Regions from separate parts of the Paenibacillus sp. BGI2013 genome, predicted to be linked through region 3. Evidence: predicted binding sites of a transcription regulator. Region 3 holds the regulator's gene; each other region holds the start of a gene.
The links. Region 3 encodes NrdR, which represses ribonucleotide reductase genes. Its sites were predicted from a motif close to AACACNATATATNGTGTT; they were not measured.
Positions count from the first base shown of each region.

Region 1: a site for NrdR is predicted at 3,279-3,296, ahead of CXK86_RS06180 (anaerobic ribonucleoside triphosphate reductase). Genes of this name have one in related genera too.
Region 2: a site for NrdR is predicted at 6,409-6,426, ahead of CXK86_RS02200 (adenosylcobalamin-dependent ribonucleoside-diphosphate reductase). Genes of this name have one in related genera too.

Region 1 covers NZ_PJFA01000002.1:517,114-527,288, reverse strand. The annotation lists gene CXK86_RS06190 (aldo/keto reductase family protein) at 127-1,065, opposite strand; gene CXK86_RS06185 (hybrid sensor histidine kinase/response regulator) at 1,225-2,862, opposite strand; gene CXK86_RS06180 (anaerobic ribonucleoside triphosphate reductase) at 3,344-5,305, shown strand; gene nrdG (anaerobic ribonucleoside-triphosphate reductase activating protein) at 5,302-5,811, shown strand; gene CXK86_RS06170 (methyl-accepting chemotaxis protein) at 6,028-6,867, shown strand; gene CXK86_RS06165 (glycoside hydrolase family 3 C-terminal domain-containing protein) at 6,964-9,786, opposite strand; gene CXK86_RS06160 (FAD-dependent oxidoreductase) at 10,155-10,175, shown strand, end outside.
Region 2 covers NZ_PJFA01000001.1:480,097-490,271, reverse strand. The annotation lists gene CXK86_RS02220 (acyltransferase family protein) at 1-1,609, opposite strand, end outside; gene CXK86_RS02215 (flavin reductase family protein) at 2,184-2,744, opposite strand; gene catA (type A chloramphenicol O-acetyltransferase) at 2,978-3,625, shown strand; gene CXK86_RS02200 (adenosylcobalamin-dependent ribonucleoside-diphosphate reductase) at 3,708-6,347, opposite strand; gene CXK86_RS02195 (DEAD/DEAH box helicase) at 6,849-8,612, shown strand; gene CXK86_RS02190 (YqhG family protein) at 8,616-9,815, shown strand; gene CXK86_RS02185 (hypothetical protein) at 10,027-10,175, shown strand, end outside.
Region 3 covers NZ_PJFA01000001.1:309,991-320,165, reverse strand. The annotation lists gene CXK86_RS01445 (S-layer homology domain-containing protein) at 1-1,332, shown strand, start outside; tRNA gene CXK86_RS01440 (tRNA-Ala) at 1,569-1,641, opposite strand; gene nrdR (transcriptional regulator NrdR) at 1,827-2,294, opposite strand; gene CXK86_RS01430 (alpha/beta-type small acid-soluble spore protein) at 2,411-2,632, shown strand; gene CXK86_RS01425 (lytic transglycosylase domain-containing protein) at 2,715-3,278, opposite strand; gene coaE (dephospho-CoA kinase) at 3,275-3,871, opposite strand; gene CXK86_RS01415 (manganese efflux pump) at 3,881-4,654, opposite strand; gene mutM (DNA-formamidopyrimidine glycosylase) at 4,797-5,624, opposite strand; gene polA (DNA polymerase I) at 5,743-8,397, opposite strand; gene phoU (phosphate signaling complex protein PhoU) at 8,631-9,290, opposite strand; gene pstB (phosphate ABC transporter ATP-binding protein PstB) at 9,354-10,109, opposite strand.

The sequences.
Region 1 (10,175 bases), on a different contig from region 3:
AGTAAGATCTAACCTTTCAACGTTCTCCAAAAAAGGGATGTCTCGTTCGCCTATTCAGGCGCACAGGACATCCCTTTCTTTATAGATCATTGCATATCATCTCAGCTTGTGTAAAATGACAGGAGATCAAGCAAGGATGCTCTCAATCTCCTCCACAATGGCAGCATCCAGCTTCACGCCAGATGCAGCCGCGTTCTCTTTTACCTGCTCGGGACGACTCGCCCCTACAAGTGCACTGGATACATTGTTCTGGCGCAGAATCCAAGCCAGGGCCAGTTGGCCAACCTTCAGATCCAGCTTGTCCGCCACTTCAATCAGTTGACGAACTTTCCCGATACGATCCGCATTGATCTTTCCTTCGTCCCATCCTAGCTTGGCAGCACGGCTATTCTCTGGGATATCGGAAACGGACGTATATTTCCCGGTCAATAGACCTTGAGCAAGCGGGGAATATACGACTTGTCCGATGCCTTTACGCTCACCGAGCGGGATAATTTCATTTTCGATATAACGGTCAAACATGTTGTACACCGGCTGATTAACCACGATACGATCCAGAAGCAGACGATCTGCTGTACCCAACGCAGCTTCCATCTGAGCCGCTGTCCACTGGCTGACGCCTACATATAACACTTTGCCTTGGCGTACCAGATCATCGAGCGCGCGGAGTGTTTCTTCAATTGGTGTTTCGGTATGATAACGATGGCAGTAATAGATATCCACATATTCAACGCCCAGGCGCTTCAAGCTGGCTTCACATTGCTCCTTGATATGTTTCCGAGACAACCCCTGGTCATTCGGACCATCACCCATTTTGCCAAATACTTTGGTTGCAAGTACATAAGAGTCACGGGAATATGCTTTGAGCGTCTGCCCCAGCAGTTCTTCTGCTGCACCCCGTTCGTATACATTGGCAGTATCAAAAAAGTTAATGCCTTCATCAAATGCAGTTTCAATTGATTTCACCGCATTCTCACGTTCCACATACCCTCCGTACGTCAGCCAGCTTCCCAGGCTGATCTCGCTCACTTTCAGTCCGCTTCCACCTAATCTGCGATAATCCATTGATTGCATATCCTCCTCTGTTGGTTATAAAGATGAAGTTCACTTACTATTGTAACGTAACCAGCTCGGAATAAAAGGGCTTTGGCTCAGAAAATGGAAAATGAAAAGAAGCGCACCTATAACCGGTGCGCCGAATAAAGATTTATCTATGATCATGATTTAAGGCAAAGTAATACTCAATGCATTCAACAGATCAGCCTGTCTGACCGGCTTGGTCAGAACAGCATCAAATGCTTCTGCTTCATGCAATTCAATGTGCATCCCATAAGGAACAAGAACAATGACGGGCAGATTCTCCAGGCGCTGTTTCAGTTCATGTACAAAATCAACTGCGCCGCCTTCCAGTAACCCCATATCCACAACGGCTACATCCGGCATGAATCCTTCCTTGATCCAATCATGCGCTAATGTCACACCGGAGGTCATGTGTACATCCATCTCCCACCTACGCATCAGGGAAGAGACGCCTTGCAAAATGTCAGGGTCCTTGGCAAGCAACACCTTTTTCCCTTTTAACCGCTGCTGAACACTTGCGAGTTGAGGTAACTCCCAGTATCTGCGCAACGGAAGGGAGATGTTAAATTCCGTCTCATTTTCCTTCACACTGCTCACCTGAATACGGCCATGCATGAGAATGGCAAGATTCTGGCTTACAGCTAAACCTAGATTGCTTCCAATCAGTTTTTGGATATTCAAATTTTCATCTTGGCTGTTAAAGGTTTGTGTCTTCTTGTCCGATAACATCTGACCCGTGTACTTCACCTTGAGCTGAAGTGTACCGGTCTCCTCCAATTCTCCTCCGTTCACCACTGCTGTGATCAGAACGGAACCTTCACGCGTTGAATCGAGAGCATATTGAATGACGTGTGCAAGCAACTGTCCAATCTTGACTTCATCACCAACAAACACTTGAGATACATTCAGTTCAAGATTTAATCCCAGCTCAATGTTCTTGCCCGTCGCAATCCCGGCATAGAGATACACGGTATTCTCAATGGTGCCTACCAGATCAAACGGATCATCATGTATAACCGTTTTACCTGCTTCATTAATGTTGAAATTCATCATATTATTCAGCAAGGAAAGCAGAATATTGCCGCTTGTCTCAATCATGTTCACATATTCGGACTGCTCCTCAGGCATATCCGGTGTGCGCATCAGATCTGTCAGTCCCAAAATACCGTTCAAAGGATTGCGAATCTCGTGACTCATTAGCTTCAACATCTGTGTTTTGGTCATAGCCTCAGATTCGGCACGTTCTTTCTCTGCCTGGAGCTGTTCTTGCATTTGTTCCGAATCACTCAATTTCTGCTCCTGAACATGCAACGTGCTTTCCAGATCAACAACATAACCCAGGAATACAGCCATTGCCTTCAGTGTCTTCATATCGGTTTCGCTGATCACATAACCAGGATCATCCATCAGACAGATGGTACCAAATGTTTCGCCCGATCTTCTCATAATAGGCACGCCCACGAAGAAGCGATTGCCAAGTCCGCTCGTAACGCCCATGGATCGTGTCATCGGATGTTCACATGTATCCGGGATCGTAAGAACGCTACCGTTGTCTCTTAATACCAGGCTGCAATATGAATCCGTAAATGGAAGTGCACTGCCTTTAACAACTAACTCTTCCGTACGATTAAAGGCCTCCAAAATGACATTGGTCACCCCGTCATTCGTGGCAACAAAGATGGTATTGACCTTCAATATACCACTTAATACGTCTACGATATGAGCCGCAGCTTCCTTTATATCTTCATAGAAGCCTCTTGTAATGCCTTCTGCCGTCCCCATGATTCACCCCTCTTATCTTAGCTGCACTTTCAAATCTGTATTTCAGAATGTTTAATCACGTACAGGGGTCATCAAAAATCCGAATAGCTGTCACAATCTATACTTATATGATTAACACCGTAGAAGTATAAGAGAATCATACTCCCTGCCTATTGCCCATTTGTGGACAAAAGCAGGTCTTAAACGGATGGTTTAACGACCGCGAATTCATTGCAACTCGCCTTTTCAGCTTGATTAAAGTCCATCTTGTCCGACTTCGGATATTATACTTGCAGAATAACTAGAAATTATACGCTTCCGCTCAGACTTTGGGAACCTTTATCCGTAGCAATTAAAGGAAAGTCCACTTTGTTCAGTAAGCTGTGTGATCATTATCACACCCAAAAAACCACATATAGTTTATAAATGGATAAGACGAATCTACATATAGTATTTAACGTGAATTGAATGATAACCAAAATCATTTTAGGAGGAACCTTACATGAACATGCTTGAGTATGCCACCCCACTGGCATCCGATCTATTATCCGACCTGGGAAGACGAATTATTGGCGCAGAAGACGCCGATACGCTGAGGGAAAATGCGAATCTGAACGGGGATTCCTTCAGTGGTAAGATGAGCAGGCTCGGTTCGGAGACCGCCAAGTGGCATGCTCTGCGTCATGTGTTGCCGGAAGAGCTTGCCCAAGCTGTGGAGAATGGGGATCTGTATGTACACGATCTGGATCAGTATGCACTTGGAACGACCAACTGTATCTTTATCCCGTTTGACCGTCTCCTTGCTGCGGGTTTCAACACAGGTAACGGATCGGTTCGCACACCTCAGACGATCATGTCTGCCATGGCTCTGGTTGCGATCATCTTCCAATCCCAGCAGAACAGTCAATATGGCGGTGTATCGGCCAATAAAATTGACTGGGATCTGGCCCCTTATGTACAGCGATCGTTCCGCAAACACTACCGCAAAGGGCAACGGCTCTTTGGTGAAAATGTTCTGATCGGGGATGAACAGCTTCATCTGGATAGCATCGAAGCGAAGAATCAATGTCCGCGGGCATATGCCTTCGCCTATGAAGAGACTGAATTGGAGACAGGACAAGCTGCTGAATCACTGATTCATAACCTGAATACGATGAGCAGCCGGGCGGGTGGTCAGATTCCATTTACTTCACTGAACTATGGATTATGTACTTCTGCGGAAGGACGGTTGGTATCACGCTCGTTGCTGGAAGCAACCATTCGTGGCCTGGGCAACGGGGAGACTCCCGTGTTCCCTCAACATATTTTCCAATGTAAACAGGGGATCAATCAGGCTCAAGGAGAGCCGAACTATGATCTGTTCCGGCTCGCAGTCACCTGTTCATCCCGGCGGATGTATCCTAACTTTGTCAATGTGGATGCCTCTTTCAATCTGCCTTTCTATCATCCGGAAGATCCGGATACGATCATTGCAACTATGGGATGCCGCACACGTACACTGGCTGACCGGTTTGGTCGCAATCGTCAAAGTGGTAAAGGTAATCTGTCCTTCAACACCATTAACCTCGTGAAGCTCGGCATCCGGTTTGGCATCTGCCAAGGTGCAAGAGCTGTCGCTGACCGAGCCGGATTCTATACTGCTTTGGAGTCAGTTATGCATAATGCCGCTTCCGGCCTGTTGCACCGCTACCGAATTCAGACATTGCAGCCTGCCAAGGCATCGGACTTCATGATGCGGGAGGGTGTATGGGAAGGTGGAGAACAGCTTGGCCCGAACGAGCCGGTTGCCGAGCTTTTAAAGCATGGAACATTATCTCTTGGTTTTATCGGTCTCGCGGAATGTATGACAGCTCTCTATGGGCGCCATCATGGGCAGGATCCTCATGTACATCGCGAAGCGCTCAACATTATTCGGACCATGAGAGAGTTCTGTGACCGGATGAGCGAGCAGCATAACTTGAATATCACACTGTTTGCCACACCTGCTGAAGGGTTGTCCGGCAAATTCACGAAGATCGACAGAGAGCGTTATGGCATTATTCCCGGAGTGAATGATCGGGAGTATTATACGAATTCATTCCATATCCCGGTCTACCACACGCTTCCAGCATATCGGAAGATTGAACTGGAGGCCCCATTCCACACTTTATGTAACGCGGGTGCGATCTCCTATGTGGAGCTTGACGGAAACGTTCGGGCCAACACCGCAGCTTTCCTGCGAATTGTACAGTATGCACTGGCGCAGGATATCGGTTATTTCTCCATTAATCATCCAATTGATCGCTGCCCTGCATGTGGTTATGAAGGCGTCATTGGGGATGTATGCCCAAGCTGTGAAGCCCATGAGAACCATGTACACTTCCAGCGGTTACGCCGCGTAACTGGCTATCTGACCGGAGATTACAAAGTACGCTTCAATGCTGCGAAGCAAGCCGAAGTGCGGGATCGGGTGAAACACCGGTGAATCTATATGGTTACATCCCGGAATCGGTTAATGAAGGAATCGGCCTGCGTGCCGTGTTGTTCATCAGCGGATGCCGTCACGCCTGTCCGGGCTGCTTCAGTCCGGATTCATGGAGCTTTCGAGCGGGTGAGCCCTTTACAGAGGAGCGGCAGCAGCAGATTCTGCATGAAGTGACGACCCATCCGTTACTGGATGGCGTTACGTTGTGTGGTGGTGATCCCTTTTTCTCGGCAGCAGAATGTACGTCTTGGGTCCAGCAGCTCCGCGCTACACGTCCTGATCTGACGGTATGGGCCTACACGGGATTCGAATATGAAGAACTGATTACCGACCCTGCAAGAGCGGAGCTTGCCCGGTTGTGCGATGTGATTATTGACGGTCGATACGTTGAAGCAGAGCGTGATGTTTCCCTTCCCTTCCGCGGCAGCCGGAATCAGCGTTTGATTGATGTCCGTGCAACACTAGCCACTCGAACCATCGTTACAATGCAGCTCAGTATGCTGTAAACATTGGTTTTATTCCCCTCACCAACTAACAAGGCACGGGTCCCCAGCGGACTCGTGTCTTGTTGGCGTATAGTGGTCTGCTTTAAGAAATAGGTTTTATCCATTCTCTCTATTTTCTTCTCTATTGCATGACGATATATAATATAGGTAGTTACTAAGTTAGCATTTAAAATTTAACCGTTTACATAAGGTAACCAGGGAGGAATCATCTTTTATATGGATATTGTTCAAGCATTAATTACATGTATGCCTTTCTTTCGAGATACGATTCGTCAGGATGTAACCCTCTCCGTTATTGATCATGAGAAATTCCTATATTTCTCAGCAGGGGAATCGTTAAAGCAACTGAATTATCAACCCGGCGACCCTCTGTTGGATGGAAATCGAAATTTTGCTGATCTCAACGGCGGTACCGTCAAACGATTCGATCACTACCCTAAAGATTTATTCGGTGTTCCTTTTGACGTGGCTTTTATCCCCATTAAAAATGAAAAAGGTGAAGTCATCGCCCTGTTCAACCTGCTCTACAGTATGGATGACCAGGACCAGCTGCAACAGCTCATGGATGCTACCGAAAATCTGACCAACCAGTTAATTGACAGTGTACAGCATGTAGCTGCACACTCCGAGGAACTCAGTGCCACAACCGAAGAGATCCGGAATAATTCCAAACAAGCCGTACAGAAATCAGGCAATGTAACTCAAGTCGCCAGCTTCATTCGTGAAATCTCCGAACAAACCAATCTGCTCGGCTTGAATGCAGCCATTGAAGCTGCTCGTGTAGGTGAAGCAGGTGCAGGTTTTGGCGTTGTTGCCAAAGAAATTCGCAAACTGTCTGTGGATACCAAAGAAGCAACGGCCCGTATTGAAGATTCTCTTCTCTCTGTTCGGCAATCCATTCAAGGCATGGAGAATGAACTTGGTGAGATCACTGCCAGCTCCCAAGAACAGGCTGAACTCGTAAACAATTTCATGAGCACAATTGAGCAGCTGAATGAAACCAACAAACAATTGAAGCAATTTGTGCAAAAAATGATTACGTTTGACGGAAAATAAAAATACGTTTAATGGACAATAAAAAATGCGTTTGATAGCAAACAATAAACAAAAGCCTCCGAATAAGTTCGGAGGCTTTTTCATGAGTTATTTGACTTAACGAATCTTGAAGTGACTGATGCGCACGCCTGCAGACAACACAATGTATACATCCTGCGCACCTGATGCACCTGTGAGTTCAGCCTTCACGGTAGACCACTGCTGGGCTTCACCTTGCGCCAGTTCCACACGTCCTGCGAGCGTACCGTCTGGTGAACCGAGTCGAACTTCTAACACAGCACCTGCTTGTTCTGCGGAGACACGCGCTTCAATTGCTGCTGCCCCACTACCCAGATCGGCATCCTTGAAAGCAATCCATCCTTGCTCTCCAACTACACGGACAGCACTTCCGCCCTCTTTGCTCTCATCCAGATCAACACCCAGGTAAGCATCATAATTCTCGGCACGAGTAGCCACACCTAGATTACGGGCAGGGATCGTCTCTCCTTCTACCGTCAGGTCTGCAACCAGTTGGACATCAGAGGATGACTTGGCAACCATGATGGAGTAAGTTCCACTTTCCACGACATACCGATCACGAGTTACATCCCAGATTGCCAGTTCCTGAACAGGCAAGGTGAAGCTGACTTTCGCTGTAGCTCCCGCTTCGATATGAAGACGACGGAATCCTTTTAACGTTTTGAGTGGACGTTTCACCCGGGATTTGCCTGCACGAACGTACAACTGTACAACTTCGTCACTGGCGATTGAACCCGTATTGCTCACATCTACAGTTACCGTAACGTTGCCCTCTGTACCCACTTGAGCTGGGCTAAGTTCCAAATTGCTGTATTTAAACGTTGCATACGTCAGACCATGTCCAAACGGATACAATACATTACCTTCAAAATATTGATATGTCCGACCAGATTGAATGATATCGTAATCCTTGATGTCGGTCAGTTGATCTGCCGATTGTACCCATGTCATATTCAGACGGCCTGCTGGTGCATAGTCGCCATACAAGACGTCAGCTACTGCGTTACCCAGTTCCTGTCCTGCGTGTGAAGTATACAATACCGCCGGGATGTTCTCCTGAACCCAGTTGGATGTGAACGGATAACTACCCACGATGACAACTACCGTGTTCGGGTTCGCGGCATAGACCGCCTCAACCAGACGTTGCTGGGATCCGGCGAGATCCAGACTTGGACGGTCAATCTCTTCTTTACCATTTACAAGCGGATTATTACCAACAAAAACAATCGCCGTTTCCGCAGCCTTAGCCGCTGCTACCGCTTCTTCAAGTCCGTTCACAATCACATCCTGCTTGAACGTCTCTGTGGCACCAAAGGTTTTCAGTTCTTCGGACACTACTAATGCATCGTTTCCACCATTAGGTGCAGTCACCGTTTTGCCATTCCAAGTAGTCAGACCTACACTGCCATCCTCTTGTGGCAACAGGTGGAATACTTCCTTCACGAACCAGCCGTATACTTCATCAGCGGAAGCCGTTACGGTCTCTTCATCTGTGGTCAGATATTTGCCGTTGCTTTCGGCCTGCAAGTTATAACTTCCGAAGCCCCAGTCGGAAACCATGAACGTCTCCGCTTCTCCCGAAGCAATCACAGGTGATTTTTCACCTTCTGCCAGTCCAATTTTCTTCCCACTGGCTACGGAAGTTAACGTAATACGGTCATTACCATCCTTAAACGATACTTTATCGTTGCCTACTTTGCCACGGATCGCCTCAAGTGGGGATACGTTATACGGCATGGTGCCTGCATACCAGTCACGATAGACGGTTCCGCCCAATTGACCAATCACAGCCACTTTACCAGCTTTTGTTTTGTCCAGCGGGAGCGTGCCTTTGTCATTTTTGAGCAATACCACTTGTTCTCTTGCGGCTCTGAGCGACAGTTCTTTTGCTTTCTCCGTCATCATGGACTCTTCACCAATAGCAGCGTACGGGTTGTCTTCTTCCGGATCGAACTCGCCTAGACGGAAACGCACACGGAACGTATTGAACAACGCCTTATCGATGTCATCCATCGTGAGTGTACCTTGTTCCAATCCTTCACGCAGTGCCTGTTTGGACAGCTCAGCATCATCGGTGATGCTATCAATTCCGGCCTTCACGGATTCTACGGTACCTGGTGTGTGGGAATCATAGTATTTATGATCATTCTTGATGCCCATTACGTCGCCTGCATCACTGACAATGAAACCATCCATGCCCCATTCGCCTTTGACAATCTCGTTCACAAAAGGATGCAACAACGCTGGCGTACCATTAATGGAGTTGTACGCTGTCATCATGGACTGTGCGCCGCCTTCCTTAAATGGCTTCTCAAACGCCTTCAGATAATATTCACGCATGTTACGTGGATCAATGCTGGACGAACCACTTCCGCGATCCACTTCGTTATTATTGGCGAGGAAATGCTTCAAGGTAGCGACCGCTTTGTAATACTTTGGATGGTCACCCTGGATTCCTTTGACCAATGCTGTTGTCAGCTCGGCTGTCAGTTCCGGGTCTTCACCATACGCCTCTTCATTCCGTCCCCAGCGCGGGTCACGTTCCATATCCACTGTAGGTGCCCACAGCGTAAGACCGTTCACTGCCGGATTTCGTTTATAAAATACACGCGCCTCGTCTCCGAGTACGGAGCCAATCTCTTTCATCAGATCCGCATCCCATGTGCATGCAAGCCCCACCGGTTGTGGGAAGGATGTTGCTTCTCCAAGCCAGGCCAAGCCGTGGGCCGCTTCTGTACCATGTTTGTATGCAGGCACACCCAGGCGGTCTACTGCCGGCTGATATTGCAGCATGGATTCAATTTTTTCATCTTCCGTCAAGCGGGATACAAGGTCCTTCACCCGGGTGTCTAACTCTAGTGCTGTATCTTGAAACGGATATTTCGTTTGGTTGGTCGTCATATAGAATCTCCTTTGGTTATCGGTAGTTAATTAAAATGATAGCGAATACATATATTAAGAAAAAACGGGGTTAATTCGGATGAAATCTTTCTTCCGATGAATCAATTAATCCTTTTATAATCAACGTTTATAGGTGTGAAACCTGATCTCCTTTTCAAAACCTAAAACGATTTCGGTAATCTTATCATATAGCATATTTAACAAAAAAAACAGAGGTTCTGCGCAGGAAATTGTGAACATCCCCTCTGCAAAATCTGAACAACACCGTTTTTTCCTGGCATAGTCTGGCAATCATGAATAAGAGTACAACGATGTGCGCTGAACAACACCCCATACGATAGATTGAAGATAATCAAGGAGGAAAAAAAATGAGCGACAATCAGCAGCCC
Region 2 (10,175 bases), 170 kb from region 3:
TTTCTTCATTGTCCTGAGATGAATCAGGTGCATCATCCGTATGATCCGTATTATCGGATTGATTCGCTCCGGCGTCATCCGGTGTATCATTCTCGTTAGTCACGGAGTCATCGGCCGGCTTATCTTCAGACTGACCGTCCTTACCAGGATTCACTGAATTGTCTTGGTCGTCAGGTTTTGAATCTGGAGCAGACTCTCCCGTTGGCTTCTCATTTTTCCCCGGATCATCTTTCGTTCCTGCTTCCGGTTTATGGGTATGAGCATCGTTCTTTTCGCCAGAGCCTGACGTCGCTGTAATAGCTGGCAACACATCCTGTCCCTGTTCCTCCGCTACGGAATTCTCTCCATTTAATGTGTTGGACATCGATACCGAATGGGAGTCAGAGTTCGCTGCATGTGAGACCATCATCTGAGATACCGTATAGGACAACAGCAGAATCGTCATCAACAGACCTGCCCGCTTCCACCATACGTTACGTATACCGATTGATGACCGCCCTCTTCCCCATATTCGGGACCAAGAATCACGGAATCCATTGTACCGAATCGGATTTTCAATATATTTAAGGGACAATGAGGCCAGTACAACCGTTGCAGCAACCTGTAAAATGATTCGTACAGGATGTGCTCCTCCCGTATCCACCGCGGGATTGGTTAACATAATGACTGGATAATGCCACAGATATAATCCGTAGGATCGCTCTCCGATCCAGCGTAATGGCTTCGCGCCAATGATACGTGCCAGGAAAGACGATGGGTGAGCCAACACCGCTACCAGCAACGTTGTTGCGATAGCTTGAAGCACCATGCCCCCTTGATACAGAAACGGATCATATTCACTGCTGTTCAGCATCATGTAGATTAACAAAGCGAGCGCAGCAAGTCCCGACACATCGAGCACAAGCCGGTTCATGCCAGACAGAGAGTTCGATAGCTTGCGACTAGGCCACACCACGGCAAGAGCAGCACCAGCAAGCAGTGCAAATGCCCGCGTGTCTGTTCCATAATATACACGGCTCGGGTCCAAATCCGGATTATACATGATGGCCATTGCGCCAGCAGATAATTCAGCTGCGACGACAATGAAAACGACCAGCCATCCCTTTCTTTTGAACACTACGATTGCTGCGATCAGTAGAAGAGGCCATATAAGATAAAATTGCTCTTCCACAGCCAGTGACCAGAAATGTCCAAACGGTGATGGAGGGCCAAAACTTTCGAAATAGGAAACGTTGTGAAAGATATACCACCAATTGCTTATGTATAATACACCCGAAACGATATCACCACGAAGCGCAGCAAGCCGGGATGGATCTGTACAAGCCAACCAGATCATCACCACAGCTGTCATGGTCAGCATGCCTGGAAGCAAACGCCTTACCCGTCTTACCCAGAAATCACCGAGTGAAATGCGTCCATGTTCCTGCCACTGTGACACGAGAATATCTGTAATTAAATATCCCGAGAGAACAAAAAATATACCTACACCGAGCAGTCCGCCCGGGATAAAATCCAAATTTAGATGATACGCGATTACCGCAAGTACAGCGATGGCTCGCAAGCCGTCAAGTCCGTTCATATGTCTCTTACGATTTAACGATTGTGACATGCATGCCCCTCCTTGTTACTGTGAGTCAACAACATCGGTGTTGGGGGCATAAAGGAACTCCTGATCGTTCTGGTTGTCATTAACATACGTATTGCACCTTCCATCTTTCATTTACAGCATAAGAAAAGCTTCTGTTTGAAGCACGATCCGATGATGCGACATTCTGTGTGAATTCTATAATCTTAAAGAAGACGATTTGCCTGTCCATTAAGTTTAATTATTAAAATATTCTTTATATTCATTCGTGAGTTCACGTTTAGCATTATACGCCCGAAATAAGCCTCATACTTTACAGGAATAGTTACAAACGATTAAACCGATGTAACCTTTCCTGCCAGCTCATATAGCTGTAAAATCATACTCTAATTTTGTCGTTAAATATAGTACTTTTCATCGAGTGGCTAAAATTACCTGTCTCACTTGCGCAAACCAGCATACCCACGCACACATCGATTGAAACAATTGAATTCATAACAAAAGGCTGCCGACTTGCTCAGCAGCCAATATCCATTATAAACCTATGTCAGACCGGATTGAAAGTTTTGCTCATAATTGCTTCTTCTTGCCTAGGACCCTAGAGGTGGAACGGGTGAATCTTTTCTTCTGTCCTCGCATCCATGATCCGGTATGCTGAACGCCCTGTGTACATTGGGATTTGCAACTTCTCCAGATCAACCATTCCATTCTCCAGAAAGTACTTCTGATCCTGATATCGCTGCAACACTTCGCCTGCAATCCATTCATGGTCACCATATGTCGTAATATCCATAACCTTGCATTCATAAGCAAAATAAGCATCTGTCAACATGGGTACACTTACCTTGATTCCTTCCTCATATGGAATGCCGAATCTTGTGAATTTATCCGTATCTCTTCCACTGAACGTTCCTGCAGCTTGAATCCACTCTGATCGATGACCTGGTAGGAAATGAACACCGAATACGCCACTCTTCTCAATGAGTTCATAGGAGTATGTTTCCTTACGAAGGGAGATGCCGTATACGCCTGGTGATGACCCGATGTATGTATGCCATCCGGACGCCATCACATTCTGGACTCCCTCATGACGTGAAGTCACCACCGCTACCATTCCAGGATAAGAATAAAATATGGGTTCTTCTATCGGCTGACGCATCTAATCCCCTCTCTTCTTCGTTATAAACACAACTTTAATTATAAAGGAAAGAAACAGGTTGAAAAAGCGTTTTGCAGAGGATTTCGCTATAAGCGACACATTCAGTATCATGTTATACTGAGATGGATCAATTTCTAAAAATACAATACTGGGAATGTGATAGGATATGGTCAAATCAGTCAAATATACCTCCTAAATAAAAGACATTATTCAAATTTAGGAGGTTATAACTTATGTTTAATTCAATCGTGTTAGATCAGTGGGATCGAAAGCCATACTTTGACCACTACTTGAATCAGGTCAGATGTACCTACAGCATAACTGCTAATCTGGATATCACTCTATTGATCAACGAACTGAAGCTTAAAGGATTGAAGTTCTATCCGGCTCTTATTCATATGATCTCTACGGTTGTCAATGCACACAGGGAATTTCGAACCTGTTTTGATGCCGAGGGGAAATTGGGCTACTGGGACGAAATGTCTCCGAGTTATACAATTTTTCATGAGGACAACAAAAGTTTCTCAACGATCTGGACAGCATTCCATGAAGATTTCGAGACGTTCCACATTCGTTATCTGGAAGATATGAAGAATTACAAAGATCACAAACAATTTGTTGCCAAACCCAATGAACCGCCAAATACTTTTCCCGTTTCCAGTATTCCTTGGGTGAACTTTACGGCATTTAATCTGAATATTTACAACGAGGGAACCTACTTGTTGCCTATTTTCACGATGGGGAAATATGTACAACAGAACGATAAAGTATATCTTCCCTTATCCGTTAAGTTACATCACGCCGTGTGCGACGGCTACCATGCTGGTGTTGTATTTAATGAATTGCAATCACTTGCAGATCGATGCCAGGATTGGTGTTAGTTAGCTAAATGACAAAAAGGCATTCCTGACTTCATGATGGAGTCAGGAGTGCCTTTCTTTTTCTCTTTTTTTCAAAAGATATTTAATTGCACTTACTGTACCCGCAGTTGCTGCATGTTCTGCATCCTTCCACATTCATCAGGGATGCCGAGCCGCATGAAGGACATAAATCTCTCGATTCGGTAAAGGTTTTCTGATCCTCCACTTTTGGATACGTGCTCTCCACTTGACTCTGTTCTTGTAATGCTCCAGTTTTGTTCTCCTGCACATCGCTCTGTACATGACTTTCCAATGCTTTGGCGACTGCATCAGCAATCGATTCAACCCTATTGGCTCCGAAACCAATCGCTCCCGAACCACCGATTCCCTTGAGATGTTTGATCAACAGTTCAACCTTTTGCCCATGATCTCCGTATCGAAGGAACAGAGAGCATACTCGACCGAGTGCCTCAGCCATGGCAAACACATCCGATCCCGCTTTGCCCACGTTCAGGAAGATCTCACCCGGGGTTCCCTCCAGATCATTGATCGTAATGTAAGCCATACCAAATGGCGTATTGATTTTGTATGTCGCACCGCGCAGTACTTGAGGACGGCTTCTGTATTGTTTATCCAGTACTGTAGAAGAGGACGGGGCTTGATCAGAAGAATGCGTTCTAACACCAACCTGGCTATTGGAAGTTCCATCACTTGCCTGTACTTCAGCATTATTCGGGTTTTCTATAGCAGATACGACTGTCTTCTCTTCAGCTTCCGCCGTGTTCTGATCTTCACCTTGGGTCTCTTCCTTCTTCGACGTGGACAACACCTGCACATCCCTGCTGCCGTCGCGGTATATCGTTACTCCCTTGCAACCAAGGTCGAAGGCCAGTTCGTACAGCTCAGCCGTATCCTCCACTGTAAAATCAGCCGGACAGTTGGCCGTCTTCGAGATCGAACTATCCACCCATTGCTGGATCGCAGCCTGCACCCGTATGTGATTCTCAGCCGACAAATCCATTGCCGTCACATAATAGTCTGGTAAAGCTTCACCCGGATGTTCATCCAGCCAGTCTTGTGCAATCGGTACGAACTGTTCATCATAACCTAGACGGCTTTGACGGAAATACTTGAAGGCGAAATACGGCTCAATACCTGTTGATGTGCCCACCATCGTACCTGTACTTCCCGTTGGCGCTTGTGTGATCAGTGTGACATTTCGAATGCCCTGTTTACGGATGGCCTCTCCCACTTCAGGGTACGTCGCAACCATGTTTTTCATGAATCCACTCTGTAAATACGGTTCAGCTTCGAAAGCTGGGAAAGCTCCCTTCTCTGCTGCAATCTGTGCCGATGCCAGATAGGCCTCCTTCGCCATGAATCCATACAGTTTATCCAGAAAAACAAGAGATTCAGGACTGCCGTATCGAATACGCAGCTTAATCATCAGCTCTGCCAGTCCCATCGTGCCAAGCCCAACCCGGCGTTCCCGCTGCTGATTCAGTCTATTTTCCTCAAAATGATATGGTGTTGCATCGATGACATTATCCAAAAATCTAGTCGAGATACGAGTGGTTTCCGCCAGTTCATCCCATGCCACATCATGATTTGTTTCATCGTAGAATTTGGACAGATTAATGGCAGACAGATTACATACACCCCAGCCAGGCAGGCCTTGTTCCCCGCACGGATTAGTACAGATAATCGGATTGAAATACCAGCTGTTGGACATCTGGTTGTAGTACTCCATGAATACCACACCAGGCTCTGCCGATTTCCAGGCTGATTCAATAATGGTATGCCAGATTTTGCGAGCCTTCAGTGTACGATAGTGCACCACCGAATGACCTGCGGCTTTCCATTGCTGCATATCCCCGTTCCACTCGGTGTCGTAGTCCGGATCGTTTGTATCGGGGAAAACCAAGTCCCAATCTCCGTCCTGCTTGACAGCCTCCATAAATGCGTTGCTCACACATACAGACAGATTGGCATTGGTCACCTGCCCCATCGTTTGTTTCACGGTAATAAAATCAAGCACATCTGGATGCCAGTCATTCATCATGAGCATGAGCGCACCCCGGCGGCTTCCACCCTGTTCAATCAGTCCAGTCGTATAACTGAACAAGCCACCCCAGGATACGGAACCGCTAGATGATCCGTTGACACCTTTCACCACCGCTCGGCGAGGACGCAAAGAGGACAAATTAATACCTACGCCTCCCCCACGTGCCATAATTTCCGTCATCTCGGTCAAAGTCTTCATGATGCCACCCCGACTGTCTTGCGGAGATGGAATGACATAACAATTGAAGAGTGTCAACTCATCGCTTGCCCCCGCACCTGCAGCAATTCGGCCTCCGGGTACTAACTTCCAATCTTCCAACACAGAGCGGAACTTGGACTCCCACGTTGCCCGCTTATCAGCTGTGGATTCGACAGAAGCCATCGCTTTGGCAAGACGGTCCCACATCTCTTCCGGTGTTTTTTCTATGTTGAGTGTCAATTTCTCCACACTTGTCTCGATCATCTCTCCGCTTCGAGTTCTTACCTGTACAAGCTGACCCTGACGTTCTATGATTTCGCCCACTTCCTTGGTTGGGAACTTCGGATCATCCTTCGTTAATACCAATACCACATCTCCGACCTTGGCATGATTCGAATCAGCGTCCTTCCAGGCGTATCGGTCCAGAAATATTTTTTCGCTAAGTCCTTCTAATTGGTACGATCGTTGGTTCGATTTCATCGCTACATTCAACCTCCCCGGTATAAAGCTCCATGTTCACTATATGAGTAAATTATGATGAGACACCACATATAGTGATATAAATTCAGTATAATACACCATATATTGATTTTCCATATGACTTTTATCATAATCCATCTTCATATACTCCCTATACTCGGACAAGCTTCTTGTAAATAAACTGTAGTTCACATTGGTTCAACTAAACTTTTTACACAAGAACGGAGAGGACAGAAATAACCTGAAGAAGCGAAGCGTTGGCCTAAAAGCTTTCTGAAAGAAAGCTGCATCGAAAGCATACGCTATCCCCGGGTTTTCCCCCTTTGGACAAGGGAATCAAAAAAATCTGGGGATAACAGCGATTGGAAGGTTATTCTGTCATCGGAGTGACAAGTGTAAATATTCCTTATTTGAACCCACATAGTTATGAACTGACTCTCATTCGTCCATACTATTACCTACGAATAAAACGTCATCACGTATGGCAGGGGAGGAAACACCATGAACCGGAAAAACCCGCATCACACGAATCAACCTGTAGCCGAGCTGCCCGTTCCTTTAGAATTTGATCGGACTTGGATTAATCAATTAGAATCACGACTGGATAAAGGAGGTCCTTGGGGGGATTATCGACTCTTCCAACTGGGCATTCAAGCCGAAGAGACCAACCTGATTCCCAATTTTGACGAGATCCAATGTCTCAAGCATCTACAAGGCCTTACCCCACTCCCTCACCAGATGGACACTGCTCGCAGAGTATTATTTGAAATGTCAGGCCGGGCCATTCTCGCCGATGAGGTGGGTCTGGGCAAAACCATTGAAGCCGGTCTCATTCTGAAAGAATATATGGTTCGGGGTCTCGTATCCAAGGTACTCATTCTCGTGCCTGCCTCTCTTGTACTGCAATGGGTACGGGAGTTGAATTCAAAATTTGGCATCCCTGCTATTGCCCAGAAAAAGGCCTATTCCTGGCAGAATGAAGTTGTTGTTGCTTCCATGGATACAGCCAAACGTGACCCGCATAAAGATATGCTGCTGAATACTGATTACGACATGATTATTATTGACGAGGCTCATAAGCTCAAAAACAAGAAAACAACCAACTATCAATTCATGCTGAAATTGCGCAAAAAGTATTGTCTGCTGCTCACGGCTACACCTGTGCAGAACGATATGAGCGAGTTGTTCAATCTGATCAACCTGCTGAAGCCCGGTCAACTGGGTCGTCAGGGTGACTTTGCGGCCAACTTTGTTGTAGACAAACGGGTTCCGAAAAATCAGGAACAGCTTAAGAACGAGTTATCCAAAGTCATGATTCGTAACCGCCGCGGCGAAGGCCCCGTTCAATTTACCAAACGGAATGTCTCCAACGTGAATCTGCAACTATCGCCTGAAGAACAAGCGCTTTATGATGGCGTGACTTCATTTGTTAAAGACCAGTACCAGGAAGCTGGCGGCAACCTAAGTAGCATGCTCTCCCTTGTTACATTGCAGCGTGAAGTGTGCAGCAGTCGAGATGCTGTATTCGTGACGCTGGTTAATCTGTCGAAGAAACTTCCGCTGGACTCTCCCCTTCGGGACAAGATTTGGGAACTCGTTGCCCATATTAAAGCGATCAAGGAGAATACCAAAGCGGAGAAAACGATGGAACTGGTTCGGAACATGAATGAAAAAGTAATTATCTTCACCGAATACCGGGCCACGCAGGAGTATCTGCTAAACTATTTCCGCAACAATGGGCTTACGGCTGTACCCTATCGGGGTGGCATGAATCGAGGCAAAAAAGACTGGATGATGGATCTCTTCCGCGGGCGTGTGCAGGCCATGATTGCAACCGAAGCAGGTGGTGAGGGCATCAATCTGCAATTTTGCCATCATATGATCAACTTTGATCTGCCTTGGAACCCTATGCGGGTAGAGCAGCGGATCGGTCGGGTACACCGGCTGGGACAGCAAAATGACGTGAACATCTTCAATTTATCCACGACTGGAACCATAGAGGAACATATTCTGAATCTGCTGCATGAGAAGATCAATATGTTTGAGATGGTGATCGGCGGGCTGGATGTCATTCTGGAACGGCTGGAGAAGAAGGAGTCTATTGAGAAAAGTTTGTACAAAATCATGCTGGAATCACAAACTGATGAAGATATTCGCCGCAAAATGGATTCACTTGGACAATCGTTGAACTCTATTCAACGTGAGGTTTCAGATGAAGGGCCTGCCGTATCCGGGTTGTTAGATCTTCGCAAAGGAGGTAGCTAACTCATGACCATGTCTCCCCATGAAGTGCAGGCTTATGTTCTCACCTATCTGGAAGCACTGGATTGTCAGATTATGGAGCGTTCCCCTGCCCATGTTACAGTCAAACTCTCGCCTGAGGCGGACAAAGCGTTGACCAATCGCCCCTATTATTGGGGGTTTGTGGAACGAACCGGAGCACCCGCTGAGACGATGTCCTTTACATTTATATTTGATCCTGACAGTTATCAGCAGGCCATTGAAGCAGCAGAAGCCACAGCTGCGCAAGCATCACCTCCTGCTGTTCCTAACCCTGATGGAACGAATGGCGTAACCAACGGCAGTCCTCAAGGGGAATCACCAAAAGAAACTATTCTAGGCCGTTACTTCGGTATTACGCCATCACTGCCACAGCTGGGACCAGGACGAATATTGCGTGAAGAAGTGGTGTATGGCAGTCGCAGACTGCAGCAGATTTTCGGCGCTGCCCGTGAAGGCGGTGCCTTCGTGAACCTGTTCGAACAGGCTGCCAAACGGCAATTGCGGGCTACAGCGCCAGCCGTATATGAGCCTTGGCTTGGTGTGTGTTTCAAGGTGGAATTCGCCTGTGATTTGAAACGGGAGGAATTGCATTTTCTCGGCATCTCCCTTCGCTCGGGTGAAATTATAGAAAAATTCGGCACGAAGCTGAACCGACGTGATCTCAGTCCGAGGCTTGCGGAGAACATGCATGTACAGACAGCTAAAGTTTCGTTATTTGATGCCGGAGCTGCTTTGGAATCTCATTTGACGAACCGCTTGCTGGAACTCGATTATAGCTGGGCAGAGAAAGCCCAAGAGCGGCTTGATCTGGAGCTGGACGTGTTGGACACCTACTATGAGGCGGTACTCCGGGAAGATACGCCTGAGGTAGAATTACCAGGTAACATAACCTCAGACACGGAGAATGAGAATGTCCATTCTGACCGCACCCCACCTGCACCACTGATAAAAGTTGTGGATATAACTAACGCTAAACCCATTGGAGCAGATGTAGAACTGGCGGCAGAGGCCGCAGTACCGATCGACTCCGAGACAGATGCCGAAGAAGAGAAAGCAAAACAGGCGGTAATCGATCGCGAAGCTATGAAACTGCAGTATGAGACACGCCGGACCGAGATGATCTGGCAATATGAACCCAAAGTGAAAGTGACTGCCATTAGCAGCGGCATGTTTCACTTAAGATAGACGAAGACACTACTTTTCCTGCAAATGCTGGCAAAAGTAGTGTTTATTCATGATCAGCCGCCCGACAGGTTGCAGCAACCTTTGCATAACCTGTCCCCTAGAATGAAATTAGGACCCGCTCAGGTAACGGATAAATGAAAAAGTAGGTGTAAATTTGAAACGATTCTTTCATACGTGTTGGAACAACGCTCGGAAAACAACCTGTATAACCTTGGGCTTGCTCAGTTGTCTTGCCCTATTCTCTTTTTGGTCGATAGCCAATGCAGAGGAACAAAAAACATCTTCGCTATCCCCCGCATCATCAATTGAGTATAGTCCCAAACATCATGCCATTCAGAATGAAAAGCTAGCTCCCGCTGC
Region 3 (10,175 bases):
GGCAGTGCGATCTTGGGCTACAAGGTATGGTATGGCAACGGGACGCCGATCACACTGGATGCGACGGAGACCAAATATACCTTCAAGAACCTGACAAATGGCCAAGGCTACAACTTCACCATCATCGCGGTGAATGCAAAGGGCGACGGCGCGGAGATCAGTGCTACGACGACGCCGATGAAGACGACGACTCCCACTGTGCCTGATTCTGGCGGCAATACGGGAAACACCGGAAATACCGGAAATACCGGCAACATCGGTAATACGGGCAACACCGACAATACGGGCACCGGGACAGACGCTGGAACGTTGAAGTCGACCTACACAGTGAATACACCGAAGGATAAACCCGCGATCACAGACAAAAACGGCAACACCACCCTTCCCGGTGGCGGCGAGATTGCGACCAAAGGCGGGACGAAGATTAAGGTACCCGAAGGCACATCGATAGACTCAAACGGTAAGTTAACCATTCCGGCAGACAAGAGCGCCGAAGTGATACTACCCGGCGACAACAGCACAGTGACCATTTCGGGAGGATCGACGATAGCGAGCGACGGTACGGTTACAGTAGGCGGCAAAGACGCGCATGTGACCCTGCCCAACGGCAACCGTGTGGATATTCACGGCGGATCGAAGATACGGAGCGGCGGAGCGGTTGTGGTAGGACCGAGCGGCGCAAAAGTTAGCTTAGATAACGGCATGTCGTTGAACATCCGTGAGGGTACGGAGCTGGCGTTTGATGACGTCACCCCACTGGGCTTCCTCGTGATATCGGGCAATCCTTTCAGGGATGCCAACATGGACGACTGGTTTTACAACGATATAAATTTCGCCTACACATACGATCTTTTCAACGGTACGACGTCCACGACGTTCTCACCGGGCAACGCAATGACGCGAGCAATGTTCGTGCAGGTACTGGCCAATCTTGAGAACGTAAACCTCTCCAGCTACACGAGTTCCCGCTTTAACGACGTGACGGACGGACAATGGTACACCGCGGCAGCCGAGTGGGCAGCCGAAAAAGGCATAGTCCACGGTACAAACGCAGACCTGTTTGACCCCAATTCACCAATGACGCGCGAGCAGATGCTGGTGATACTGTACAACTACATGAAGTACAAAGGCTATGAGCTCCCTGAAAGCCAGGCTAAGTCCTTCACGGACGAGAGTGAGATCAGCTCCTGGGCATTGGAGGCCGTTCAGGCACTGCGGGACATCGGCATTGTAGTAGGCAAGCCGGACAACTTCTTTGCTCCCAAAGCCACCGCCACCCGCGCCGAAGTAGCCACGATCTTTGTAAGATTCGTCGAATATCTGGCTAACTGAAAGCGTATACAGATAAATGCAGACCCTTCCGGTTGGACAATATCCAGCCGGAAGGGTCTCCTTGTTTTCAAACTGTACTTTTTTTGACAACTCCACAGTCAGGACTTTAAACCCTCTATTTTTGCATCTAGAATATTCGTCCCCAAGTCCAAAAAATTCTAATTAATTATGCATGTTCTGATTTATTTCACCACAAAAAAAACGCCATCGCAATAATGTGATGGCATTCTTGATTATGGAGCCTAGGGGGATCGAACCCCTGACCTCATCGCTGCCAGCGATGCGCTCTCCCAGCTGAGCTAAGGCCCCAGGATATGAAATAGATAACTTGTCCAACACTGCTACGTTCCACAGGCGACTCCTATATCATATAAAATCCAGCTTTCGCTGTCAATCACTTTCTCAAGATCCAAAGTGATTGGAGAAGAACAACCGATTTCTCTGGTACACACGGACTGGAACTCCAGACTGCTCTTCTCCCTTTACCAACTTCACTAATCCTCCAGATTGTCTTTGGACAACAGGGATTTCAGTTCTTTCATGAACATATTGATATCTTTGAACTGGCGGTATACCGACGCAAAACGGACATACGCCACTTCATCAACTGGAAACAACTGTTCCATCAATAACTCACCAATCTGGCGACTCTCCACTTCAGCATCAGCTGTATTACGCAGAGATTTCTCCACTTCAGATACCATCATCTCCAGGGTCTCTACGGAGACTGGACGTTTCTCACAGGCACGAATAAGCCCACGGAGAATTTTGTCCCGGCTGAACTCTTCACGACTGCCATCTTTCTTAATGACGATCAGTGGAGTCTCCTCAATCATCTCAAACGTTGTAAATCTTCGGGCACACTGCTCACACTCACGGCGACGACGAATGGATTTTGCTTCGTTGGCCGGACGCGAATCAAGCACTTTGGTACCCATATAACCGCAATAAGGACACTTCAAAACAGATCACTTCCCACGTTTTACTTTTTACCACATATTCCCTGTACTGATTTTGTAATGAAAAACGCATTGCCGACACATAATACTTTTACCAACCCGCGAGGAGGTGAACAGCAATGGCACAAAGCAATGGTAACTCCAACAACTTGGTGGTAACTAAAGCTTCCGCAGCACTCGAGCAAATGAAATATGAAGTTGCTCAAGAACTCGGAATCAGCATCCCACAAGACGGATACCAAGGTAACATGACTTCTTACGAGAACGGTTCGATCGGTGGATACATCACGAAGCGTCTGGTAACAATTGCAGAACAGCAATTGGCAGGTCAATACCAATAATATCTGCATCGTAATACGCTACACAGAGGAGCATGGAGCGGCCGGTGAATAACCGGCCTGCTCTGTGCTTCTACTTATATACTTAGAACGTATTATAGATCTTTACATACTGATTATAATAGTAAATGACTCTTTGTACATAGTGACGCGTCTCACCAAACGGAATATCTTTCACTGTATCGAACGAGCCATCCCATACACCATCTCTAAGCCAACTGTTTACTTTGCCTGGACCCGCATTATAGGCAGCGATCATAACTGCTTCATTGCCATCAAATTGATCGGACAGATTCCGCAGATACCATGTGCCTAACTGAATATTTCGTTCAGGCTCGTGCTTCAATTCCTCCAGCGAAGTGTCGGGAATTTTGGCTTGTTCCAGTATCCAATTCGCCGTGTCAGGCATCAGTTGCATGAGCCCAATGGCACCTCGTTTGGATTCCTTGCTTGTCTTAAAATTGGTCTCCACCTTGATAATGGAAGCAATCAGAAACGGATCAACCTCATAACTCTGAGATTGGGCACGGATCTCTTCCTTATAATGTATGGGATAGAACCATGCCATCCAGTTTGTATTCAGAAATAACACCAGTACAAAAGACACAAACATCAACAGCAGTACACGTTTCTTACGCAATATCTTCATAACAAACCCTTACGCTGTAGATATGAGTCAATTTGCTGTTCCGTCGCAGGCCATAAGCCGCTGTTATCGATGACAATGTCAGCCAGCTGTTTTTTGCGCTCAATATCCATCTGTACATCCATTCGAGCCTCAGCCTGCGCTGCAGTCATTCCATCCCGACTCATCAAGCGATCTCGTTGCACCGATCTCGGGACATATACAACCATGACTTCCTCGAAACCGTCCTCCAGACCTGATTCGTAGAGCAAAGGAATATCAGATACCACAAGTTTATCCGGATGTTGCAACGCATATGCAGCAGCCCGTTCGCGCATCTCTTTTCGGATCGCCGGATGTGTGATAGCCTCCAATGCCTTTCGTTCCTCTGGTTGTTGAAAAACAATACTCCCAAGCTTTTTCCGATCCAGTGTTCCATCTTCGTTCAGTATGGCTTGTCCAAACCGCTTAACAGCGGCGGCCAACACGGGATGCCCGGGCATCATAACTTCCCGGGCAATAACGTCTGCATCGATGAGCAACGCTCCCTTACTGGCGAGATAGGCGGAAACACTGCTTTTGCCTGTCGCGATCCCGCCGGTTAAGCCTATATTCATCGTTTCACCTCATAACAACTTCATTATTCCCATAATCATTAACAATAGCGCTGGCAATACAGACAGTCTTCGCATCCAGCGCAGAGCTGAGAATCGTAGGCCAACCTTCATGCCGAGTGACAGAAACGCCCCACTAAACAGTGCAATAATGAGTGCTGTCCATAGTGTAGGGAATCCCAGAAGTGCCGCTCCCAAACCTGCTCCAAACGCATCCAGAGACAGGGCAATACCCAGCCACATCGCTTCTTGAGCAGATATACTTCCCGAGTTATCCATATCCGCCTTGGAGGGACTACGAAGGATCTGAATGACAACGCCCAGCTTGCGCAGCTCCAGTGTAAATACCATTCGTTCCAGTGATCCATTTGAAGCCGACTGCTCCAGATCCAGTGCGAGCACCTGATTCCTGCCCTTTGAATCCGACAGTCTCTCTTGTGCTTCTCCCACTCCAGTTACCTTTGCTTCTGCTGCCTCACCCATTCCAGTGTCTGTTTCCAGCTGTTCTTTGCCTTGCTTTCGAATTAGTTGCAACAGTGACCATGCACCAATACCTATCAATATAACGGCTCCCACGATCGAAGCGATATCCGGTGACACCACATGGGACAACAACACACCTACTTGCATCGACAAGGCAATAACCAATCCCGAACAGATCGAAATAACAGCGATAGATAACAGGGGAATCTTAGTCCTCCGTAACCCATATGTAATCCCGACTCCAAAACCATCTAAACTAAGCGCCAAAGCAAGCGCCAGCAATGAAATAAAATGATGCAGCACCCCGGACTCCTCCTCTGTGCGGTACTCGTGCCAACTGAAGATGCCAGTATGGGTATACGCCCGCTTATTTCTGCCATATCAGTATATGGAGGGAGGAATCCAAGGGTGCTATGATTTCATCATTTCGTTCATTCAGTTCATGTTACAGCAGCTGACAGTTCGGACAAAAATGCGTGCCACGGCCACCAACCACCGTTTTTTCAATTAACGTACCACAAGTTGTACAAGGTTCTGATTTGCGTCCATAGATTTTCAGTTGATGCTGGAACATCCCCATCTCACCCTGTCCATTCACATAGGACTTGATGGAAGATCCCCCTGCATTCACTGCATCTTGCAACGTAGCTACAATCGCTTCATGGAGCACCGTTAACTGAGCTTCGGTCAGTGTCTTGGCGATGGTCTCGGGATGGATACCTGCGCGAAATAGAGCCTCGTCCACATAAATATTCCCGATACCAACCACATATGCCTGATTTAAAAGTACAGCCTTGATTTTGGTTGTACGCTTGCCAACCGCCTCGCGGAATGCAGTTACCGTAAAGGCTGGATCAAGCGGCTCCAGTCCCAGCTTCAGCAAAGGTTTGGACACCAGTTCCTCACCTGCATTAAACAGATGCATCGTACCGAACTGACGCACATCCTTATAACGCAATTCCGTACCATCATTAAAATGGAAGATCACATGTGTATGCTTTTCCACATCTTCATGCTGCTCGTACACTCCGTACCTTCCTTCCATCCGCAGATGGGAGACAAGCACCAGCCCGTCCAGCAAAATACGCAAAAACTTGCCGCGGCGCTCCACCCCAATGACGGTATGTCCCGCGAGTTCCATTGCAAATGCATCTATGTCGTCCGGCCGCTGAATAATCCGCGGCAAGCTAACGGTAACATGATCAATCGTTTTGCCCACAATAAGTTGATTCAATGTTCTTCTGACTGTTTCGACTTCCGGTAATTCCGGCATGATGTTCTCACCTCCCCTATATTATAACGGAAGATGGCGCTCAGCGGGACCCTTTTCTTATATCTCGGACATGGAAGGGCCTATTGTAAAATACCGGAAAAACCGCGCAGCACTTGATTTATTTCGCTTCGTACCAGTTATCACCAAAGCTGACTTCTGCTTTCAGCGGAACCGACAGTTCCAATGCTTTTTCCATGACAGAAGGCACTAATTCCTTCATCAATTCCAATTCATCCGCAGGCACTTCGAATACAAGTTCATCGTGCACCTGAAGCAACATACGGCTCTTCAACTTGCGTTCCCGTAGCGCTTCATCCATCTGTACCATGGCCAGCTTGATGATATCTGCCGCTGTTCCCTGAATCGGTGTATTCATCGCCGTACGCTCTGCGAAAGAACGCAGGTTGAAGTTACTGGCATTAATCTCTGGCAGGTAGCGACGACGTTCCAACAACGTTTTGACGTAACCATCCTGGCGAGCTTCCTTCACAATATCATCCATATATCGGCGCACACCCTGGAATACTTCAAAATACTGATCTATAAACTGCGCGGCCTCTTTACGTGTAATATGCAGGTTTTGTGATAAGCCATAATCACTTATTCCATACACGATACCAAAGTTAACTGCCTTGGCGGAACGACGCATATCCCCATCCACATCCTCAGGCTTCACGCCGAATACATCCGAAGCGGTCTTTGTATGAATATCCATATCATTGACAAATGCTTCCTTCAAGCGCTCATCGTCCGAAATGTGGGCTAGTACACGCAGTTCAATCTGGGAATAGTCTGCTGCCAAAATGGACCATCCAGGTTCGGAAGGAACAAATACCTTCCGGATTTTGCGACCTTCTTCCATCCGAATCGGAATGTTCTGCAAGTTCGGGAATTGACTGCTAAGTCGTCCCGTTGCAGCAATGGTCTGACGATAATACGTATGCACCTTGCCATCCCGATTGGATATCTCTTTGAGCAATCCTTCCACATAAGTGGATTGCAGCTTGGCAAGCTGACGATATTGTAAAATATGCTTGACCACATCATTATAAGGAGCCAATTTCTCCAATACTTCCGCATCTGTGGAATAACCCGTTTTTGTTTTCTTCACCACTGGCAAGCCCAGTCTATCAAATAAAATCTCACCCAGTTGCTTTGGTGAATTCAGATTAAATTCCGTTCCTGACAGCTTGTAAATCTCAGCCATCAACCTGCTGATCTGTTCTTCAAACTCACTGCCCAAAGCCTGTAGATCGGCTGTATTGGCCTTGATGCCCTGTTTCTCCATGTCCGCCAATATACGTGACAACGGCATTTCCAGTTCATGGAACAGTGAATTCATCTCATCGGTTTCCAACACCTGCTCCTGAAGTGGAATAATGGCTGCTACTGCAGCAGCCTTCCGACATAGGAAATCCCCCAGTATTTCTACTTCCGGTACCTTGTACTTGGCCCCTTTGCCCATAACCGTGTCATCCTCCACAAGTGAAGGCAGACCATACTTGGTCGTGAGTCCACTAATCGTCTGGTTGGATTCCGTTGGATCAAGCAAATACGCAGCTAGTTGTACATCAAATGACGCACCAGCGAATTCAATGCCATGCGCATGCAGGGCCAGGTCCACACGATGAAGATCATAACCGCGCTTTGGCTGGTCTGAATTACCAAGCCATGCCCGCACTGGAGCCGCAGCTTCGGAATGAAGCAATTCGGGAGATATGAACGTATATGTTCCAGCGGAACCTACAGCAAGTCCAATCAATTTCGCTTGGTGCGGGTTATCCCCATGTGTCTCCACGTGGAGGACATCAATGGAATTCAGTGAACTGAACAGCTCACTGATGTTGTCCTCTGTTGCAATGGAGGATTCAACTTCGGCAGCAGGGACCGCTTCCTGTTCAGAACCGATGCTGCCACTGAACGACAGGCGTTCGAGCAAGGATTTGAATTCCAGCTTGGCCAATGCAGGGCCCGCATTTTCTTCTTTTAATCCAGCGAATTGCATATCCTCCCACGTCTGCTCCAGCGGAACTTCCCGGTGAATCGTCGCGAGTTGTTTGCTCATCCGGGCATCTTCGGCATGGGCCTCGATCTTTTCTTTCATCTTGCCTTTCAGCTCACTTGTGCCGTTCAGTACATCCTCTACCGATCCGAACTGGTGCAGCAGCTTCAACGCTGTTTTCTCTCCAACCCCGGGAATGCCTGGAATGTTATCGGACGCATCGCCCATCAGACCCTTGAGATCAATGATTTGCAGCGGCGTCAGACCATAACGCTCCTTAATCTGAGCAGGATCATACAGCTCAATATCGGTTACCCCTTTACGCGTCAGCCCGATATGTACATGTTCGGAAGCAAGCTGCAGCATATCTTTGTCACCCGATACAACAAGCACCTGTCTACCCGCTTCATCTGCGCGTTTGGTTAACGTTCCGATGATGTCATCCGCTTCAAATCCAGCTAGCTCAAACTGAGCAATGCCAAGTCCTTTCAGCAGTTCTTTGAGCAAAGGGAATTGCTCTGACAACTCTGGTGGTGTTTTCTCCCGTCCACCCTTGTATTCCTGGTACCCTTCGTGGCGGAACGTGATTTTGCCTGCATCAAATGCAACCATGACATGTGTAGGCTTATGCTCTTCAAGCAATCTCAGCAGCATCGTAGTGAAGCCATATACCGCATTGGTATGCAGACCTTTCGAGTTGGTCAGAGGCGGCATTGCAAAAAACGCCCTGTAAATAATGCTATTTCCATCTATGAGAATAAACTTGTCCATTCCAGCACCTCGCGTATTATATGGTCAACCTCTTCAAATTACATCTACTCTCATGATACCATACCCACCTGTCACATCAAAAAGAATAGCCTCTTTCACTTCACATTTAATCGCAAAAAAGAACCTTCTCCACAGACAGCTGTACACAGCCTACCTGAGAGAAAGTCCTTTTCCATTCATATGATTGCATTACTTAATCAGTACCGATTCCCCAATTCCAAATCAATACTCTTCTATTGATTCAGATCTGGACGTTTACCTGTCACCAGGTATACCGTGCTCTCACCAATGTTGGTTGCATGATCGCCAATCCGTTCAATGTAACGTCCAACCATCATCAGCAGCATAGCCTGTGAAGCCTGATTCGGGTGCTCAGTCATTAAAGTGTAAAGATCACTGATCATGTGGCTATACAGTTGGTCCACCTGATCGTCCGTTTGAGCCATTTTATAGGCCAGGTCTGTGTTTTCTTTCAGGAAAGATTCGATGGATTCATCGACCATGGATTTCACGATTTCTGCCATTTGCGGGATATCCACCAGAGGTTTAATCAGCTTCTGTCCATCCATCCGGAGTGTCACCTTCGCCACGTCGAGTGCAAGATCTCCCATACGCTCCAGATCACTGGAGATTTTGAATGCCACAATAATACGTCTAAGATCCTTCGCCACCGGCTGTTGTGTGATGATCAGTTTGGAGCCAAGTTCCATAATTTTGTCTTCAAGGGCATTCAGATTCGCATCATTCTTGATGATGACCTGAGCTTTCTCCGCGTTCATCGTTTGTAAACTCTCAATAGCACCATCCAATGCTGCTCCTACATGTTCACCCATTTGTTTGAGCAAGGTACGCAGCTCTTCAAGCTCCTGATCAAATTCTTTTCTGCGAATCATAGATTTCATGTCCTCCTTATCCATCATCTCCGGGTATGCCGGGATCATTCCAATTCAGCTCGCTTAACCGAACCTTCCAGATATATAATCCTCGGTCCGGGAATCTTGCGGTGTGGAGAATAACGTCTCCGTATCAGCTGCCTCCACCACTTCACCATTCAGGAAAAATACCGTGCGTCCAGATACCCGTGCCGCTTGGTGCATATTGTGGGTAACCATAACGATCGTGTACTTGTGATGCAATTCCTTCACCAGTTCCTCAATCTTCAATGTGGAGATTGGGTCGAGTGCAGACGTTGCTTCATCCATCAGCAGAACGTCAGGCTGTACAGCCAGCGCCCGTGCAATACAGAGACGCTGTTGTTGTCCGCCGGACAAACTAAGTGCCGACTTTTTCAATACATCCTTCACTTCATCCCACAATGCAGCATGGACAAGACTTTGTTCCACCAACTGATCCAGTTCAGCCTTTTGGGTTACCCCGTGCAAGCGCGGTCCATAAGCCACGTTATCGTATATGGATTTTGGAAAAGGATTCGGTTGTTGGAACACCATGCCAACTCGTTTGCGCAGTGTCTCCACTTCAATCTCATTACTGTAAATGTCAGAGCCATTCAGCATAACCTGTCCTTCCACACGAACACCCGGAATCATGTCATTCATCCGGTTTAACGTGCGAAGCAATGTCGATTTACCACAACCTGACGGCCCGATGAACGCAGTAACGGTTTTTTCCGGCAGATCCATCGATATATTTTTAAGCGCGTGATGCGTATCATAATATAAATTAAGATTTTCAATGTGAATGAGGTCCTTCATGGATGTTCACTTCTCCTTCGCTGCAGGGACACGGAAACTCCCTTTACGTTGAGACCGATACTGATA